DNA from 3 places in the Streptomyces pallidus (ex Mingjun et al. 2026) genome. Region 3 is predicted to be linked to each of the others. Evidence: riboswitches for the same ligand, from Rfam matches in the RefSeq annotation. Region 3 holds a riboswitch; each other region holds the start of a gene.

Evidence for each region. Region 3 has a riboswitch for cobalamin ahead of ACSHWO_RS10910 (energy-coupling factor ABC transporter permease). Riboswitches for the same ligand answer to the same signal wherever they lie in the genome.
Region 1: another riboswitch for cobalamin. It lies ahead of ACSHWO_RS11925 (ribonucleoside-diphosphate reductase subunit alpha); the one in region 3 lies ahead of ACSHWO_RS10910 (energy-coupling factor ABC transporter permease).
Region 2: another riboswitch for cobalamin. It lies ahead of ACSHWO_RS32795 (5-methyltetrahydropteroyltriglutamate--homocysteine S-methyltransferase); the one in region 3 lies ahead of ACSHWO_RS10910 (energy-coupling factor ABC transporter permease).

Annotation. Positions count from the first base shown of each region.
Region 1 covers NZ_CP196181.1:2,793,119-2,799,090, reverse strand. Annotated here, with positions in the region: gene ACSHWO_RS11925 (ribonucleoside-diphosphate reductase subunit alpha) at 1-2,289, opposite strand, end outside; cobalamin riboswitch at 2,437-2,559, opposite strand; gene ACSHWO_RS11920 (GNAT family N-acetyltransferase) at 2,626-3,123, opposite strand; gene ACSHWO_RS11915 (Uma2 family endonuclease) at 3,202-3,783, shown strand; gene ACSHWO_RS11910 (YbdD/YjiX family protein) at 3,847-4,050, opposite strand; gene ACSHWO_RS11905 (carbon starvation CstA family protein) at 4,047-5,972, opposite strand, start outside.
Region 2 covers NZ_CP196181.1:7,337,443-7,343,414, forward strand. Annotated here, with positions in the region: gene ACSHWO_RS32770 (DUF4344 domain-containing metallopeptidase) at 1-850, shown strand, start outside; gene ACSHWO_RS32775 (TspO/MBR family protein) at 1,024-1,527, shown strand; gene ACSHWO_RS32780 (GlxA family transcriptional regulator) at 1,608-2,564, shown strand; gene gap (type I glyceraldehyde-3-phosphate dehydrogenase) at 2,671-3,669, shown strand; gene ACSHWO_RS32790 (hypothetical protein) at 4,008-4,328, shown strand; partial or broken gene ACSHWO_RS32795 (5-methyltetrahydropteroyltriglutamate--homocysteine S-methyltransferase) at 4,380-4,932, opposite strand; cobalamin riboswitch at 4,935-5,057, opposite strand; gene ACSHWO_RS32800 (3-hydroxybutyryl-CoA dehydrogenase) at 5,280-5,972, opposite strand, start outside.
Region 3 covers NZ_CP196181.1:2,566,746-2,572,717, reverse strand. Annotated here, with positions in the region: gene cbiQ (cobalt ECF transporter T component CbiQ) at 1-83, opposite strand, end outside; gene ACSHWO_RS10915 (energy-coupling factor ABC transporter substrate-binding protein) at 87-437, opposite strand; gene ACSHWO_RS10910 (energy-coupling factor ABC transporter permease) at 442-1,134, opposite strand; cobalamin riboswitch at 1,163-1,360, opposite strand; gene ACSHWO_RS10905 (flavodoxin family protein) at 1,693-2,448, shown strand; gene ACSHWO_RS10900 (AMIN-like domain-containing (lipo)protein) at 2,506-3,036, opposite strand; gene ACSHWO_RS10895 (SsgA family sporulation/cell division regulator) at 3,184-3,591, opposite strand; gene ACSHWO_RS10890 (hypothetical protein) at 3,768-4,094, opposite strand; gene ACSHWO_RS10885 (L-serine ammonia-lyase) at 4,374-5,756, opposite strand.

The DNA.
Region 1 (5,972 bases), 230 kb from region 3:
GGCGCGCGCGATCCTCGTCGCGGGGCGCGAGCGCAGGTAGTACGTGGTCTTCAGGCCCTGCTTCCAGGCGTACGCGTACATCGACGACAGCTTGCCGATGGTCGGCGTCTCCATGAACAGGTTCAGCGACTGCGACTGGTCCAGGTACGGCGTACGGGCCGCCGCCATGTCGATCAGGCCGCGCTGCGGGATCTCCCACGCCGTGCGGTACAGCTCGCGGACCTCGGCCGGGATCCAGCTGAAGCCCTGGACCGAGCCGGAGGAGTCGCGCAGCGCCTCCCGGGTCTGGGCGTCCCACACGCCGAGCTTCTTCAGGTCCTCCACCAGGTAGCCGTTGACCTGGAGGAACTCGCCCGACAGCGTCTCGCGCTTGAACAGGTTGGACACCTGCGGCTCGATGCACTCGTACACGCCGGCGATCGAGGCGATCGTCGCGGTCGGCGCGATGGCCAGCAGCAGCGAGTTGCGCATGCCGGTCGTCGCGATCCGGGCGCGCAGCGCGTCCCAGCGCTCCGGCCAGGTGAGCTCGACACCGTAGTGGTCGGGGTGCAGCACGCCCTGGGCGGTACGGGTCTGCTCCCAGGCCGGGAGGGTGCCGTGCTTCTCGGCGAGGTCGGCGGAGGCCTCGTAGGCCGCCAGCATGATCCGCTCGGCGATCTTCGTGGAGAGGGCCTTGGCCGCGGCGGAGTCGAAGGGCAGGCGCAGCTTGAAGAAGACGTCCTGGAGGCCCATGGCGCCCAGACCCACCGGGCGCCACTTGGCGTTGGAGCGGCCGGCCTCCTCGGTCGGGTAGAAGTTGATGTCCACGACCCGGTCGAGGAAGGTCACGGCGGTGCGGACGGTCTCGTCCAGGCGCTCCCAGTCCATCTCGCCCGTCTCGGCGAGGACGAACGCGCCGAGGTTGACCGAGCCGAGGTTGCAGACGGCCGTCTCGCCGTCGTTGGTGACCTCGATGATCTCGGTGCACAGGTTGGAGGAGTGGACGACCGTGCCCGGCAGGGCGGTCTGGTTCGCGGTCCGGTTGGAGGCGTCCTTGAAGGTCATCCAGCCCTGGCCGGTCTGCGCGAGGGTGCGCATCATGCGGCCGTACAGCTCGCGGGCCGGCATGGTCTTCTTGGCCAGGCCCGCCTGCTCGGCCTTGACGTAGGCGGCGTCGAACTCGTCGCCGTACAGGTCCACCAGCTCGGGCACGTCGGCCGGGGAGAACAGCGACCACTCGCCGTCGGCGTTCACGCGGCGCATGAACTCGTCCGGGATCCAGTGCGCCAGGTTCAGGTTGTGCGTACGCCGGGCGTCCTCACCGGTGTTGTCGCGCAGCTCCAGGAACTCCTCGATGTCCGCGTGCCAGGTCTCCAGGTAGACGGCGGCGGCACCCTTGCGGCGGCCGCCCTGGTTCACGGCGGCGACGGAGGCGTCGAGGGTCTTCAGGAACGGGACGATGCCGTTGGAGTGGCCGTTGGTGCCGCGGATCAGCGAACCGCGGGCGCGGATGCGGGAGTACGACAGGCCGATGCCGCCGGCGTGCTTCGACAGGCGCGCGACCTGGTGGTAGCGGTCGTAGATCGAGTCGAGCTCGTCCAGCGGGGAGTCCAGCAGGTAGCAGGAGGACATCTGCGGGTGCCGGGTGCCGGAGTTGAAGAGCGTGGGGGAGGACGGCAGGTAGTCCAGGCGGCTCATCAGCCGGTACAGGGAGGCGACTTCCTCGACCGCCTCGATGCCGTCGTTCTCGGCGAGGCCGCAGGCCACGCGCAGCATGAAGTGCTGCGGGGTCTCGATGACCTGGCGGGTGATCGGGTGGCGCAGCAGGTAGCGGCTGTGCAGGGTGCGCAGGCCGAAGAAGCCGAAGCGGTCGTCGGCGCCCTCGCCGAGGGTGTGCTCGACCAGCGCGTCGAGGCGGGCCGCGTGCAGCCGGACGAACTCGGCGGTGCGGTCGGCGATCAGGCCCTCGCGGTGGCCGACCTCGACCGAGGCGGAGAAGGAGGTGGCGCCCTGGCCCGCGGCCTCCTCGGCGACGGCGATCGTCAGCAGGCGGGCGGCGAGCCGGGAGTAGGCCGGGTCCTCGGAGATCAGACCGGCCGCGGCCTCGGTGGCCAGCCCGCGCAGCTCGGCCTCGTCGGCGGCCGCGCTGCGGCCGCGCAGGGCGGCGGCGGCGACCCGGCCGGGGTCGGTGTCGGGAAGGTCGGCGGTCAGCTCGGTGAGGGTGCGCAGCAGCGCGGCCCCGGGGCCCCCCTCAGTTCCGTTGTCGGACGGGTCGGACTCGGCGCGCGGTGCGGAAGGCGCGATGGTCACGGGGGGAGCTCTCCCTCGCTCGGCTCCGGGACGGCGGCGGTGCGGGCGCGAGCGGGCGCGCGCGGGCAAGGGCCCGTCAGGGCAGCACCGCGCGGCGTCCACCGGCCCTACCGCGGGGCCCGGACGTGGTCGGCACCCGGTTCGGTCGAGCCGGGCGCACTGTCGGCAGGTCGTCGGACTTCGGTGACACCGATGGGTGTACTTCATACCGTTGCGGGACAGTTCCGGATTCGCACCGGATTCCCCTGCGGCGACAGCGAGGATGAGCATACATGTGGGGGGAGGTTTCTGTGTGACCCCCTAGATGTTGTGTCCGCCCCTTTGCTGAGCGTGGCCTCACAGCTCCAGTCGGTAGGTGAGCAGGGTCAGTGCGGGGATCGGGGACCAGTCCAGTTCCGGGGTGCGGACGAAGCCCAGGCGGGCGTAGATCCGCTGGGCGCCGCGCATCGCAGGCTGGGTGGACAGGGTCAGCGCGGTGACCCCGTCGAGGGCCCGGGCCCGCCCGATGCACGCCCGTACGAGGGCCTCTCCGACGCCCGCGCCGCGCGCCTCGGGCGCCACGGCCAGCATCCGGAACTCGGCCTCGTGCGGCCCGGCGACGTCGGCGAGGGGGCTCCCGGGCGGGGCGAAGGTCACCCCGCCGAGCACCTCCCCGCCCCGGACGGCGACGAGCACCTCGCCGTGGCCGGCCCGGCCGGCCACGTCGCGCAGGACGTTCAGGTAGCTGTCGTCCTCGTTCCGGTCGAGCAGCCCGTCGCCGGTGTAGGCCTGCCCGGTGATCTCTCCCAGTCGTTCGTACTCGGCGGTCGCGGCGACGCGGATGTCGATGTCCATGCCGCCGAGTGTGCCGGACGGGGGCGGGCGCCCGGCGCTATCGTCGGAAGCAGCACCGTCGAGGAAGGCGAGCGAGGCATGACCGTGATGACCGAACGTCCCCAGATCCTGACTGAAGAGTTCGAAACCCTCGCCCGGATAGCCGCCCGCGAGATCGAGGGGTTGAGGCTGGAGTTCATCGGCGGGAAGCTGGGGGTCAAGGCGATGCCGGATGGGGACCACGGGATGATCATCCAGTGGCTGCTGAGGGTCTGCATGCAGCACCGACCTGAACTCTTCCTGCACAACCAGGGCATCAAGGTCGATCGATATCGTGCTGGGCGGGCCATTCCGGATGGCGTGCTGGCGCCCAGCCAGGCGTTCGTGGGGCAGGGTGACTGGTGTGACCCAGACCCTGTCCTGATGGTTGTCGAAGTGACCTCGTGGGACTCTGACACCGACCGCCGGGACCGTCGGGAGAAGCCCCGCGCCTATGCGGAGGCCGGCATTCCCGTCTACTTGCTGATCGATCGGGCCAAGTGCGAGATGTCCGTCCACAGCGAGCCCAGCGGGCCACGATACGAGAACGTGCGCACAGTGCCGTTTGGCAAGGAGATCGAGCTGCCCGACCCCGTTGGCATCACGCTCCAGACCGATCCCCTCAAGGACTGGGTGCGCTGACCCCGCGGTATGAGAAGGGCCCTGCCGGCGATCCGGTGGGCCCTTCTCGCGCAAGCGCATCGCTCAGCAGCAGCGGAAGCCCGAGCGGGGGTCCGCCTCGCGGGCGTCCGTACGGGCGCGTTCGAAGGCGCGGCGGGTCATGACCTCGGCGCCCGGGTCGTGGGAGCGGGCGTGCGCGACGTACCGGTCGTACGCCGCCTCGCCCGAGAACTCCCGCAGGTAGAACCGCGCCTTCGCCAGCGCGCCGCGCACCGCGCCGCCGCTCACGCCACGGGCTCCTTCGTGCGGCCGCCGCCCGAGTCGAGGCCGGCGGCGGCGAGTTCGGCCCGTTCCTGCGGGGTGGCGAGGAGCCCGGCCGGAGCGATGATCCTCGACTCGGTCCACGGGACCTCGGTCAGCCGGACCGATTCGGGGCTGCGGACGGCGCGGACGCAGGTGCGGGCCGCGTCCAGCAGCACGATGACGATCAGGACCGCGAACAGCGCGGACAGGACGCCGTCGACGGTGGCGTTGAGGACCACCGTGTGCATCTCGTCCATGTTCTTCGCGGGTGCGAGCACCTTGCCGGCGTCGATGCCGTCCTGGTACTTGTCGCGCTGGGCGAAGAAGCCGACCTTCACGTCGTCCGAGAAGACCTTCTGCCAGCTGGCGGTGAGGGTGACGGCCACGTCCCAGGCGAGCGGCACACCGGTCACCCAGGCCCACCTGAGCCGACCGGACTTGACCAGCAGGGTCGTGCAGACGGCCAGGGCCACCGCGGCGAGCAGCTGGTTCGCGATGCCGAACAGCGGGAAGAGCTGGTTGATGCCGCCCAGCGGGTCCTTGACGCCGACCCACAGGAAGTATCCCCAGGCGCCGACGACGAGCGCGCTGGTCAGCCAGACGCCGGGCTTCCAGCTGATGTCCTTGAAGGACTTGTGCACGTTGCCGAGGGTGTCCTGGAGCATGAACCGGCCGACGCGGGTGCCCGCGTCCAGCGTGGTCAGGATGAACAGGGCCTCGAACATGATGGCGAAGTGGTACCAGAAGGCCTTCATGCCGGCGCCGCCGAGGACGGCCGAGAAGATCTCCGACATTCCGAGTGCGAAGGTCGGCGCGCCGCCCGTGCGGGACAGCAGGGTGGCCTCCTCGACGTCCTTCGCGGCCTGGGCGAGGAATTCGGGCGAGACGCTGAACCCGAGGTTCGTGACCGCCTCGGAGGCGGTCTGGACCGTGGTCCCGACGACTCCGCCGGGGGAGTTGACGGCGAAGAACAGACCGGGCTCGACGATGCAGGCGCAGATCATCGCCATGACGGCGACGAACGACTCGGTCAGCATGGAGCCGTAGCCGATGACCCGGACCTGGGTCTCCTTCTGGATCATCTTCGGGGTGGTGCCCGAGGAGACCAGGGAGTGGAAGCCGGACAGCGCGCCGCAGGCGATGGTGATGAAGACGAAGGGGAACATCGACCCGGCGAAGACCGGGCCGTCCCCGCGGGCGGCGAAGTCGGTGATCGAGGGCATCCGCAGGGTCGGCATGGCGATGACCACGCCGAGGGCGAGCATCGCGATCGTGCCGATCTTCATGAAGGTGGAGAGGTAGTCGCGGGGCGCGAGCAGCATCCACACCGGCAGCACCGAGGCGATGAAGCCGTACGCGACCATCCAGATGATCAGCGTTTCCTTCTCCAGGGTGAAGGTGTCCGCCAGCGAGGACTCGGCGACCCAGCCGCCCGCGACGATCGCGAGCAGCAGCAGGGCGACGCCGATGACGGAGACCTCGGTGACCCGGCCCGGCCTCAGCACGCGCAGGTAGAAGCCCATGAAGAGGGCGATCGGGATGGTCATGCCGATGGAGAAGACGCCCCAGGGCGAGTGCGCCAGCGCGTTGACGATGACCAGGGCCAGCACCGCCAGCAGGATGATCATGATGGCGAACACGGCGACGAGGGCGGCGGCTCCGCCCACGGGGCCGATCTCGTCCCGGGCCATCTGGCCGAGCGAGCGGCCGTCGCGCCGGGTGGAGAAGAAGAGGGTGACCATGTCCTGGACGGCCCCCGCGAAGATCACGCCGGCGACGATCCAGATGGTGCCGGGCAGGTAGCCCATCTGCGCGGCGAGCACGGGGCCGACGAGCGGTCCGGCGCCCGCGACGGCGGCGAAGTGGTGGCCGAAGAGCACCCGGCGGTCGGTCGGGTGGAAGTCGAC
Region 2 (5,972 bases), 4.8 Mb from region 3:
CGAGGGCAGTGGCAAGGTCACGATCGTCTACGGGGACGGCGCGATCAAGCCGCAGGACCGCCCGGCGGTGGACGCCCTCCGGAAATCCCGCGCGCTCGAACAGCTCGCGGACTGGGTGAACACCTCGGTCGCCCTCCCGCACGACCTCGTCGTCAAGGTCACCGACAAGGTCCCGCCGGGGGTCACGGACGCCGTCACCCAGCCCGACGGCAGAACGATCTACATCCCGCCGGCGTTCCTGACCCAGCTCCGGGACATCGCCGGCGAGGTCGTCAAGACCGTCAAGCGTCCGGCCCTCCTCCCCGAGGACGAGTACAACGTCGACGATCTGACCGCACTGTCGACCCGGTTCGTCTTCGGCCACGAGATGGGCCATGCCCTCCAGCGCCAGCTCCAGCTCCCGAACCTCGGTCTCGAGGAGGACGCCGCCGACGGGTTCGCCTCGTTCCACACCGTCAACGAGGCCGGGCCGCAACCCTCGCTGGCGGCCGCGCTCGTCTTCGACGCGCTCGCCCGCAAGGAGGGCGAGCTGACGCTCGAAGGGCTGTCGAGCGACCACCCCGTCACCCAGCAGCGGGTCTTCAACTTCCTCTGCTACCTCGACGGCAGCGACCCGAAGAGGTTCGACGGGTCGCTGGTCGGTGCCGGCTACCTGCCGAAGTCCCGCGCCCCGCTGTGCCCGCAGGCGTGGGCGATGCTGGACCACGGCTGGTGGACCCAACTCCAGCCGCACTTTCGCGAGGCGTTCAGGAAGCAGGGCGACAAGAGCCGCGCCGAGGCGCGCGCCCGGCTGATCGCGGAGACGAAGGCCTTCGCCGAGAGGCTCGAAGAGCTCCGCAAGAACCAGTGACGGCGCCGTCCCCGAACCGGCGCATCCGCCGGCGTGCCGGGGAGCGAAGTGCTGGGTGGGGGCGTCCGGACGGGGCGCCCCGCCCGACGGAAGCCGGTGAGCCGCATGAGACGACCCTCCGGGACGCGCCCGCGCCGGTGGGCCGCCCCGCCCGCACCCCCGGCGGCTGCGCCGTGACCGCCGCAGCGCTCCGCGCCCGGCTCGCCCGGCCGCTCCCGCTGCTGCTGGCCCTCCTCGCCCTGACCTACGGCGTCGCCGCCGTCGGAGCCCTGGCGGCGGCCGACGCCGGTGATGTCTACCTCGGGTTGCGGCGTCCCGGTTGGGCGCCGCCGGCGTGGCTCTTCGGGCCGGTGTGGACCGTGCTCTACGCGTCGATCGCCGTCGCGGCCTGGCTCGTCGTCCGACACGGCCGCGCGGACGGCCGCGGCCGCCGTCCCGCCCTCACGCTGTGGGCGGTGCAGCTGCTGCTCAACCTGGCCTGGACACCGCTGTTCTTCGCGGCCGGGCAGTACGGTGCGGCGCTGGTCGAGATCTGTCTGCTGCTGGTGTCGATCGGGTTCACCGTCGCGGCCTTCGCCCGCGTGTACCGGCCCGCCGCCTACCTGCTGCTGCCCTACCTGCTGTGGGTGGCGTACGCGGCCGTGCTCAACGGGGCGATCTGGTGGCTCAACCGGTGACCGCCGGTCCGGTGCGCGGTGCCACCGCAGACCGTGTCGCACATGTGCTTGAATGTCGGACTTCCGCGTACCCTCTAGGCGTGTCCAAGCCCCGCCTGCACCGCGTCGCCGTCCTGGTCCTGGAGGGCGCGAAGCCGCTCGACGTCGGCATCCCCGCCCAGGTCTTCACCACCCGGGCGAGCATGCCGTACGAGGTGCGGGTGTGCGGCGCCGCCCCCGGGCTCGTCACCGGCGGTGACGGTCTCTCGTACCACGTGAACCACGGGCTCGACGCGCTCGCATGGGCCGACATCGTCTTCGTGCCCGGCTACCGGTTCCCGGACCGCGAGGACCCTCCGCAGGGCGTCATCGACGCCCTGGTCGCCGCCCATGCGCGGGGAGCCCGGCTCGCCGCCATCTCGACCGGCGCGTTCGCGCTCGCCGCCACCGGCCTGCTCGACGGCAAGCGCGCTACGACCCACTGGCACTACGCACGCGCGCTCGCCGCCAAACATCCGCTCGTCCGGCTCGACGAGAACGTCCTGTTCGTCGACGAGGGCAGCGTGCTGACGTCCGCGGGCGCCGCCTCGGGCATCGACCTGTGCCTGCACATCCTGCGCGCCGACCTCGGTGTGGCCGCCTCGAACCACGCCGCCCGCCGCCTGGTCGCGGCCCCCTACCGCAGCGGCGGCCAGGCGCAGTACCTGCCCCGCAGCGTGCCCGAGCCGCTGGGGGAGCGGTTCGCCGCCACCCGAGAGTGGGCCCTGCGCCGGCTCGCCGAGCCCCTGACCCTGGAGGCGCTCGCCGAGCACGCGGCGGTGTCGTCGCGCACGTTCTCCCGCCGCTTCGCCGACGACACGGGGTACACGCCCATGCAGTGGATCATGCGTGCCCGGGTCGACAGGGCCCGTGAGCTGCTCGAACGCTCGGAGCGGAGCGTCGAGCAGATCGCCGCCGACGTCGGCCTCGGCACCGGCGCGAACCTCCGGCTGCACTTCCAGCGCATCCTCGGCACCACCCCGACCGAGTACCGCCGCACCTTCACCCAGGGCGAGTAGCCCGCCCCCGCGGTGTGGCGAGATCCTTTTGAACCATGGCGATCCCGCCACTGTCGTCGGAGGATCAAGGAAGCGAATCTGATGGCGAACAGAAGGGACACCGCTCATGACTCGCATCGCCATCAACGGATTCGGCCGCATCGGACGCAACGTGCTCCGCGCGCTGCTCGAACGCAACAGCGACCTCGAGGTCGTCGCCATCAACGACCTCTCCGAGCCCACCACGCTCGCGCGGCTGCTCGCGTTCGACTCGACGTCCGGCCGCCTGGGCCGCCCGGTGACCGTCGACGGGAACACCCTCGTCGTGGACGGCCGCCGCATCACGGTCCTCGCCGAGCGCGAGCCGGAGCAGCTGCCCTGGGCCGAGCTGGGCGTGGAGATCGTCCTCGAGTCGACCGGCCGCTTCACGTCCGCCGGGGCCGCCCGCGCCCACATCAAGGCAGGCGCGAAGAAGGTGCTCGTCAGCGCCCCGTCGGACGGCGCGGACGTGACGCTGGCGTACGGCGTGAACACCGACGCGTACGACCCGGCGGAGCACACGATCGTCTCCAACGCCTCGTGCACGACCAACGCTCTCGCGCCGCTGGCCGCCGTCCTCGACGAGCTCGCCGGGATCGAGCACGGCTTCATGACGACGGTGCACGCCTACACGCAGGAGCAGGCCCTGCAGGACGGTCCGCACCGCGACCCCCGCCGCGCCCGCGCCGCCGCCGTCAACATCGTCCCGACCACGACCGGCGCCGCCAAGGCGATCGGCCTCGTGCTGCCGCAGCTCGACGGCAAGCTGAACGGCGACTCGATCCGCGTTCCGGTTCCGGTGGGTTCGATCGTCGAGCTCAACACGACCGTCTCCCGCGACGTGACGCGCGAGGACGTGCTGGCGGCGTACAAGGCCGCGGCGGAGGGTCCGCTGGCCGGCGTGCTCGAGTACTCGGAGGACGCGCTGGTGTCGTCCGACATCGTGGGCAACCCCGCCTCGTCGATCTTCGACTCGGCCCTCACCCGCGTCGACGGCCGCCACGTCAAGGTGGTCGCCTGGTACGACAACGAGTGGGGCTTCTCCAACCGAGTGATCGACACCCTCACCCTCCTCGCCGCCCGCTGACGCGGGTCGAGCCGGGCCTCCGCGGGGCAGACCGTCCCGATGCCCCCGCGGACCGAGCGGGTTCCCGACTGCCGACGAGGCAGCCGGGAACCCGCTTTTCGCATGCGGTCGCCGCGCGCGGAGGGCGTCGGCGTCCGGGTGCGGGACCCCTCACGTAGCGCACGCCACGCCGGGCGGCCCACCCGCCGCGGAGCAGACGCCTCGGCACACGCCCGCAAGTCCCGCGGCGACCTGTGCCTGCCGCGCCTCACCGAGACCGCCCGGATCACCGGCCACATGTACCTGCGCGGCTTCGGGCACGGCGTCAACCTCGGTGTGGAGAAGCGCGGCGGTGAGACGTGGCTGCGGACCGAGATCGCGCGCCCGACCTCGTCCTGGAGGCCGGCGCCACCCCGGCGACGGGGGCCACCCCGCAGGTGCGCCTGACCACCGTCGCCGGCACGGCCTTCCTCCAAGCCCGCGGCCAGATCACCGGCACCTTCACCGCCGACACCAGGACCGGTACGCGCCCGGCCGACTGCGCCCGCCCGGTCTGGTACGTGCGCGCCACCGCGGCCCGCGACAACAGCCAGGGCATCAACGCCTGCCGCCTCGACATCAACTCCGCAAACCCCGTCACCTGGGTGCAGTTCGACAACGTGCAGACGATCTGGCGCTGACCCGCCGCCGGTCCGGGGGGCGCGCGGCGGCGCCCTCCCGGACCGGGGCCGTCAGGACGCGCCCAGCTCCGCGCGGACGGTGCGCGCGGCCGCGACCAGGTGCTCCAGCGAGGCGCGGGTCTCGGGCCAGCCGCGGGTCTTCAGACCGCAGTCCGGGTTGACCCACAGCCGCTCCGCCGGAATGGCTTCGAGTCCCCCGCGCAGCAGGGCGGTCGCCTCGTCCGTGCTCGCACGCGGGGTTGTGGACGTCCCACACCCCGGGGCCGGCCTCGCGGGGGTGGCCGTGGGCCGCGAGTTCCCGCGCGACCTGCATGTGCGAGCGGGCCGCCTCCAGGCTGATGACGTCCGCGTCGAGGTCGTCGATGGCCCGGACGACGTCGCCGAACTCCGCGTAGCCCATGTGGGTGTGGACCTGGGTGTCCGGGCGGACCCCGCCCGTGGTGAGCCGGAACGCCCCGGTCGCCCACTCCAGGTACGCGGCGCGGTTGGCCGCCCGCAGCGGCAGGGTCTCGCGCAGCGCGGGCTCGTCGACCTGGATGACGGAGGTCCCGGCCGCCGCCAGGTCGTTCACCTCGTCGCGCAGCGCCAGGGCGACCTGCCGGCCGGGGCGATCCACCCGGCGGACACCTACTGGCCGTCGCTTCCCAGGCCCCTGCGGACCCAGTGCGTGTGACGGCGGTCGTTCCCGCTCACCGCTGCGGGGCAGTCCCGGATTCCCACCGGGTTCCCTCTTGCGACGCATCCCGCCTGGCGGACGGGGCGAACCAGCTGCCCGGCCAGCCTACGGGGTCCCACGCCGGTCCCGGAGGCCTTGTCCCTGATCCGGACGGGGAGACGGGACGCACCGCGGCCCCGGGCGGGCAGCGCGACGGGGGTGCGGCGGACACCACTCCGCTGCACCCCCGCACCCGCGCGGCCGGGCCCCTCAGCCCGGCGGCACCACCGGGCCCCTCATCGGTCCCGGTCGTACGTGTGGAACCCGCGGCCGGACTTGCGGCCCAGCCGTCCTGCCTGCACCATCCGCTGGAGCAGCGGCGGCGGGGCGTAGAGGGGTTCCTTGAACTCGTCGTAGAGGGCTTCCGCAATGGCGGCGACGGTGTCGAGCCCGATCAGGTCGGCCAGTCTGAGCGGTCCCATGGGGTGGGCGCAGCCCAGCTCCATGCCGGCGTCGACGTCGGCGGCGGTGGCGAAGCCGGATTCGGCCATGCGAACGGCCGAAAGCAGGTAGGGGACCAGGAGGGCGTTGACGACGAAACCGGCCCGGTCCTGCGACCGGACCACCGTCTTGTCCAGCGTCTCGCGGGCGAACGCCTCCACCGTCTCCACGGTCTCCCGGGCCGTGTGCAGCGAGGGGACGACCTCCACCAGCGGCAGGACGGGGACGGGGTTGAAGAAGTGCAGCCCGACGACCCGGTCGGCGCGGCCGGTGGCCATGGCCAGGCGCATGACGGGCAGGGAGGAGGTGTTGGTGGCGAGGATCGCCTCCGGATCGGCGACGATCTTGTCGAGGGCGGCGAAGGTCGCGGTCTTGACCGCCGCGTCCTCGGTGACGGCCTCGATGACGAGCTGCCGGTCGGCGAGGTCGTCGAGGGTGCCGGAGAAGACGAGCCGGGTGAGGGCGTGCTCGGCGGAGATCCGGTCGGT
Region 3 (5,972 bases):
AGACCCAGCCCGAGCAGCGCCTTCTCCAGCGGATGGCGGCCCCGCCAGCGACTGCTGTGCGCGGCCACGTCGATCGGCAGCACCGGCTACGACTCCGGGGTGGGAGCCGGGGCGTCGCCGCCCGCCGCCGCGGCGGCCGCGCCCTGGCGGCGGCCCCGGCGGACGCCGAAGTAGTACGCGAGCACGCCCGCGCCCAGCGCCGCCTGGAGGGCGAACAGGGCCGACTCGACCTCTCCGGACGGGGGCTCGTAGAGCGGGGAGAACCAGGGCTCGTAGTCCGGCTTCAGTTCGGTGATGGCCGCCTCCGCCTGTGCGTCGGCACCCGTGAACGGTTCCTCCTTGCCCTCGCCGAGGCCGAGGGCGAGGGGCAGTACGGCCAGCGCCGCCACCAGGAGCAGCAGCAGAACGTTGATCTTCGTGTTCCGGCTCGGGTTCATCGCGTCACACCGCCGTCTTCTGCTCGGAGCGGCCGCTGAGCTTGGCGACGCCCAGCCGGACCAGGTCGGACTTGCTGGACTGCATCAGCAGCCGCATCACGAGGACGGTCAGCAGGCCCTCGCTCACGGCGAGCGGGATCTGGGTGACGGCGAAGATGCCGCCGAACTTCGCGAGCGCGCCGAGGAAGCCCGTGCCCGGGTCCGGGAAGGCCAGCGCCAGCTGGACCGAGGTCACGCAGTAGGTGACGAGGTCGGCGAAGAAGGCGCCGAAGAACACGGACACCATCAGCGGGGCGTTGCACCGCCGCAGCAGCAGGTAGGCGCAGTAGCCCGACCAGGGTCCGGCGATGGCCATGGAGAAGACGTTGGCGCCGAGCGTGGTCAGTCCGCCGTGTGCGAGCAGCAGCGCCTGGAAGAGGAGGGTGATCGTGCCGAGCACCGCCATGATGGGCGGCCGGAACAGGATCGCGCCGAGCCCGGTCCCGGTGGGGTGCGAGCAGCTGCCCGTCACCGACGGGATCTTCAGTGCGGACAGGACGAAGGTGAACGCGCCGGACGCGCCGAGCAACAGGGTGCTCTCGGGGTTGGCCTTCACCTCGCGGGTGAGGGCGCGCACCCCGTGGACGACGAAGGGGGCGGACGCGGCGCCCCAGGCGACCGCGTGCCAGGGGGGCAGGAAGCCCTCGGCTATATGCATGAGTGGGAGACCTCTCCAGCACCTCGTGGATGGACAACGCGCCCTGGCCGGTCTCCTGGCTCACGGGTACTGATGCCCTGGCTCCGCCTTCCCGGGCGGTGCGGGTCCCTACCCGCGCTGCCCAGTGGCTTTCCCGCAGGAGTGGAGCCGGACTTCCCGTTCACAGTGGCGAGGGCCGCACCGGTCTTGCACCGGTTTCCCGTACACCAAGGCCTGATGACCCTAGTCCGCCCCGCGGACCCGTAACAACCCGGCTCCGGCGCGCCTGTTGGGCCCGGAGATTCCGCTTCGGGCCGGCGGCGTACCGGTGTGCTCGGGGGCGGACGGGCGAAACGACGGCAGGGGCGCGGAAGTTCTGGCCCGGTCAGCCGTCGGGGGCGGACCGGCGCGTGCTGGGGCGCTCTTCCGTTCATGCGCTCCAACCGGCGCCGCCGGGGCGTGCGCGGGGTGCGGCCGGGAGCGGTGGCATGGGCGTCCGACCGGGAGGGGGCCGGGAGCGCCCCCCGGACGGGCGCCCTCCGGTCGCCGTGGGGCCCGGCGTCGCCGCAGGCTGGGAGGGTGGCCGCCGAACACGACACCGCGAACCCGCAGCGGGGGACGGACGCCGGGGCGTTCGACTACTCCGACCTGACCGCCGTCTACGTCAACTGCACGCTCAAACGCTCGCCCGAGACCAGCAACACGGAGGGTCTGATCACGCGCAGCCGGGCCGTCATGGAGGCGGCCGGCGCCCGGACCTCCCTGATCCGCGCCGTCGACCACGACATCGCCACCGGGGTCTGGCCGGACATGACCGAGCACGGCTGGGAAACCGACCAGTGGCCGGTCCTGTACAGCCAGATCATGGACGCCGACATCCTCGTCCTGTGCGGGCCGATCTGGCTCGGCGACAACAGCTCCGTCATGAAGCAGGTCGTCGAGCGGCTCTACGCCTGCTCCTCGATCCTGAACGAGAAGGGCCAGTACGCCTACTACGGGCGCGTCGGCGGTGCGCTGATCACGGGCAACGAGGACGGCGTGAAGCACTGTGCCATGAACGTCCTCTACAGCCTCCAGCACCTCGGATACGCGATCCCGCCGCAGGCCGACGCCGGCTGGATCGGCGAGGCCGGTCCGGGCCCCTCCTACCTCGACCCGGGCTCCGGCGGACCGGAGAACGACTTCACCAACCGGAACACGACGTTCATGTCGTGGAACCTGATGCACCTGGCGGCCCTGCTCAAGCGCTCCGGCGGCATCCCCGCCCACGGCAACCAGCGCTCGGCCTGGGACGCCGGCTGCCGCTTCGACTACCCCAACCCCGAGCACCGCTGACGGCCAGGCGGTACGGCCGGACGGTCGCAGGGCCGTCCGGCCGTACGGGGGCTCGACTCAGCCGCAGCACACGCTGCGGTGCGCGACGTCCAGCACGAACCGGTCGGGCGAGCGCAGGGTGAACGAGGTGTACGACGGCCTGCTGTCGAAGGCGGCGCCGAAGGTGACGTACCCCTCGAAGTCGCCCGTCATGGCGAAGCCCTTCAGGGCGGGCAGGTCGATCGTGGCGAGCTTCGGCCCGCGGTAGGCGCTCTCGCCGGAGCGCAGGTGCGCGTCGGCGGGGTGCAGGCGGATCTGGAGGAAGTGCTTCCCGGCCAGCGGGACGGGCTCGCCCGACCCGTCCCGGTACAGCCTCGGGACGCGGGTGACCTCGACGTCGGGGACACGTCCCCGCAGGTCGACGACGATCCGGTCGTACGCGCAGTGCCCGGCCCAGCGGGCGTTCACGACGAGCGGGAGGGCGGTGCGCCCGGCCGCCGCGGCGGCCGGGGCCGGGGCGGTGGAGGCGGGCGCGGCGAGGGCGATTCCGGCGGTGAGGAGGGCCACCGTGGCAAGGGCCACGGTCTGCCGGCGGCGGAGGTGGTTCATGACGTCCCCCCTGGTTCTCAAGAGACGGGGACCTGTGTCACTGCCGGAGACACTCCCTGCGCGCCGATGGTTGCGGCGAAACCGACCAAAATTCTCATTCCGCTGAAATCGCCCGAACCGGCACCTCGTGGACGGGGGGTCGGCGCGTCACCTGATCAGGAGGCCGTCCAGCTCCGCGTCGAGGTCGTAGTGCCGCTGCTCCTCGCCCCTGGGCACCAACTCCACCAGCCGCCGGCACAGCGCCCGGACGTCCTTGGCCCGGGCGGAGACCGCACAGCTCTGCTCGCCGTTGCTGAAGGCCAGGTACACCCGCGGCTCGCTGCGGCGCCGACGGGGCCATACCCGGATGTCGCCCGCGCCCGTGGCGCACGCCTCCCCGTCGAGCAGGAGGTCCCGCGAGAACACCCGGCGCGCCAGGTGTCGGCCCGCCCCCTGGAAGTCCAGGGCGAGCTCCCAGGGCCGGTCGGAGCGGTACGTGAAGGCCGCCTGCAGCGGGACGGGCTCGGGGGCGGCCTCCAGGCGGACGGGGAGGACGCGGTGCTCGATGACGGCCACGGCCGGTTCCCCTCCCTTCGGGGTGTGACGGGGGACTCGCCAAGCTAGTCCACCCCCGGGCCCGCACCACCGGGTCGAAAGTCCCGGGTCCGGGGGTCCCCGGACCCGTCCTCGCACAGGAACGGGAACGGGCCCGCCCTCCGGCCGGAGGACGGGCCCGCAGGGTCACCGGGCGGCTACGGGACGGGCTCGACCGGGACGGGCGAGACGACGAGCGGAACGTTCCCGTTGCTCTGCCCGACGGTCGCGGAGTCGGTTCCGGCCAGCTGGACACCGTTGCTCTGGTTGGTCGCCCCGGAGCCGGTGGCGACCTGCTGGGTGGTCGAGGAGTTGCCGGCGTTGGAACCGAGGACGCCACTGCCGAAGATCTCGGCCGCGGCCGCGTTCGACGAGATGCCCGCCCCGGCTCCGCTGTCGGCCTCGGCGGTGCCCGAGCAGAGCAGGGCGGCGAGAGGGAGCGCGGCGAGCGCGGCGATCACGCGGGCGCTACGGGTGCTTGCCATGGTGAGGTCCTCCGTAGGGGAAGGGGCTGCGGTCCACGGCGGTTGGCCGGCCGCCGGGGTGGGGCCGCGACGTCACGTGATCACCCTTGCGCACCGGACCACCCCGTACCACCCCCAGCCCCCACGGTTCGCCCTGAAGCGTGATCAATCCACGTCAAACCTCAACGTCCGGGAAAATCCGGGCGGTTGCCGCAGGTCGGGCGAGTGGCTGCCGGGAAACGCACGGGACCCCGGGCGCCGCGGCGCCCGGGGTCCCGTCCGTACGGAGACCGGGTCAGGTCAGCACTCGATGACGTTGACGGCGAGGCCGCCGCGGGCCGTCTCCTTGTACTTGACCTTCATGTCGGCGCCGGTCTCCTTCATGGTCTTGATGACCTTGTCCAGGGAGACCTTGTGGCTGCCGTCGCCGCGCATGGCCATCCTCGCGGCAGTGACCGCCTTGACCGCCGCCATGCCGTTGCGCTCGATGCACGGGATCTGGACCAGGCCGCCGACCGGGTCGCAGGTCAGGCCCAGGTTGTGCTCCATGCCGATCTCGGCCGCGTTCTCGACCTGCTCCGGGGTGCCGCCCAGGACCTCGGCCAGGGCGCCCGCCGCCATCGAGCAGGCGGAGCCGACCTCGCCCTGGCAGCCGACCTCGGCGCCGGAGATCGAGGCGTTCTCCTTGAACAGCATGCCGATCGCGCCCGCGGCGAGCAGGAAGCGGACCACGCCGTCCTCGTCCGCGCCCGGCACGAAGTTCACGTAGTAGTGCAGGACGGCCGGGAGGACGCCCGCGGCGCCGTTCGTGGGGGCCGTGACGACGCGGCCGCCCGCCGCGTTCTCCTCGTTCACCGCCATCGCGTAGATCGTCGTCCACTCGCTGCGGTGCAGCAGCGGGTCGCCCTCGGTGCGCAGCTGGCGCGCCGTGGCCGCCGCGCGGCGCTTGACCCGCAGGCCGCCGGGGAGGATGCCCTCGCGGGACATGCCGCGCGAGACGCAGGCCTGCATGACCCGCCAGATCTCCAGCAGGCCCTCGCGGATCTCCTCCTCCGTGCGCCAGGCCTTCTCGTTCTCCAGCATCAGCGAGGAGATCGACAGGCCGGTCTCCTTGGCCAGGCGCAGCATCTCGTCACCGGAGCGGAAGGGGTACTTCAGCACCGTGTCGTCGAGCTTGATCCGGTCCTCGCCGACCGCGTCCTCGTCCACCACGAAGCCGCCGCCGACCGAGTAGTAGGTCTTCTCCAGCAGGGGGGCGCCCGAGGCGTCGTACGCGAAGAGGGTCATGCCGTTCGCGTGGTAGGGCAGGGCCCGGCGGCGGTGCAGGATCAGCTGGCTCGGCTCGTCGAACGCGATCTCGTGCGCGCTCCCTATCTCGGTGCCGAGCAGGCGCAGCCGGCCCGTCCTGCGGATGCGCTCGACCTCGTCGTCGGCGGTCTCCACGTCCACGGTGCGCGGGGAGTGCCCCTCCAGGCCGAGCAGCACCGCCTTCGGGGTGCCGTGGCCGTGGCCGGTCGCACCGAGCGAGCCGTACAGCTCCGCCCGGACGGAGGCGGTCTGCGCGAGCACACCGTCCTTCTTCAGCCGCGCGACGAACATGCGGGCGGCGCGCATCGGACCCACGGTGTGAGAGCTGGACGGACCGATGCCGATCGAGAAGAGATCGAAAACCGAAATGGCCACGGTGGCGGACTCCTGGGAGTTTTTCACCCCCGCGGTGGCGGGGAGCGGACCGTCCTGCCGGTCTCGCAGCGTGTCGAGGCGGCCGACGGAGGGGCGGATCTTGCAGGGGATTGCGGGCAAAGATCACCTCGTGGGCGCCCGTGCCCGGTTCATCAGCGTACGTCAGTTCGGGGGGGGCGGCGGTTACGCCGGCCTGTACGGGGGCTGTCGCGGTCC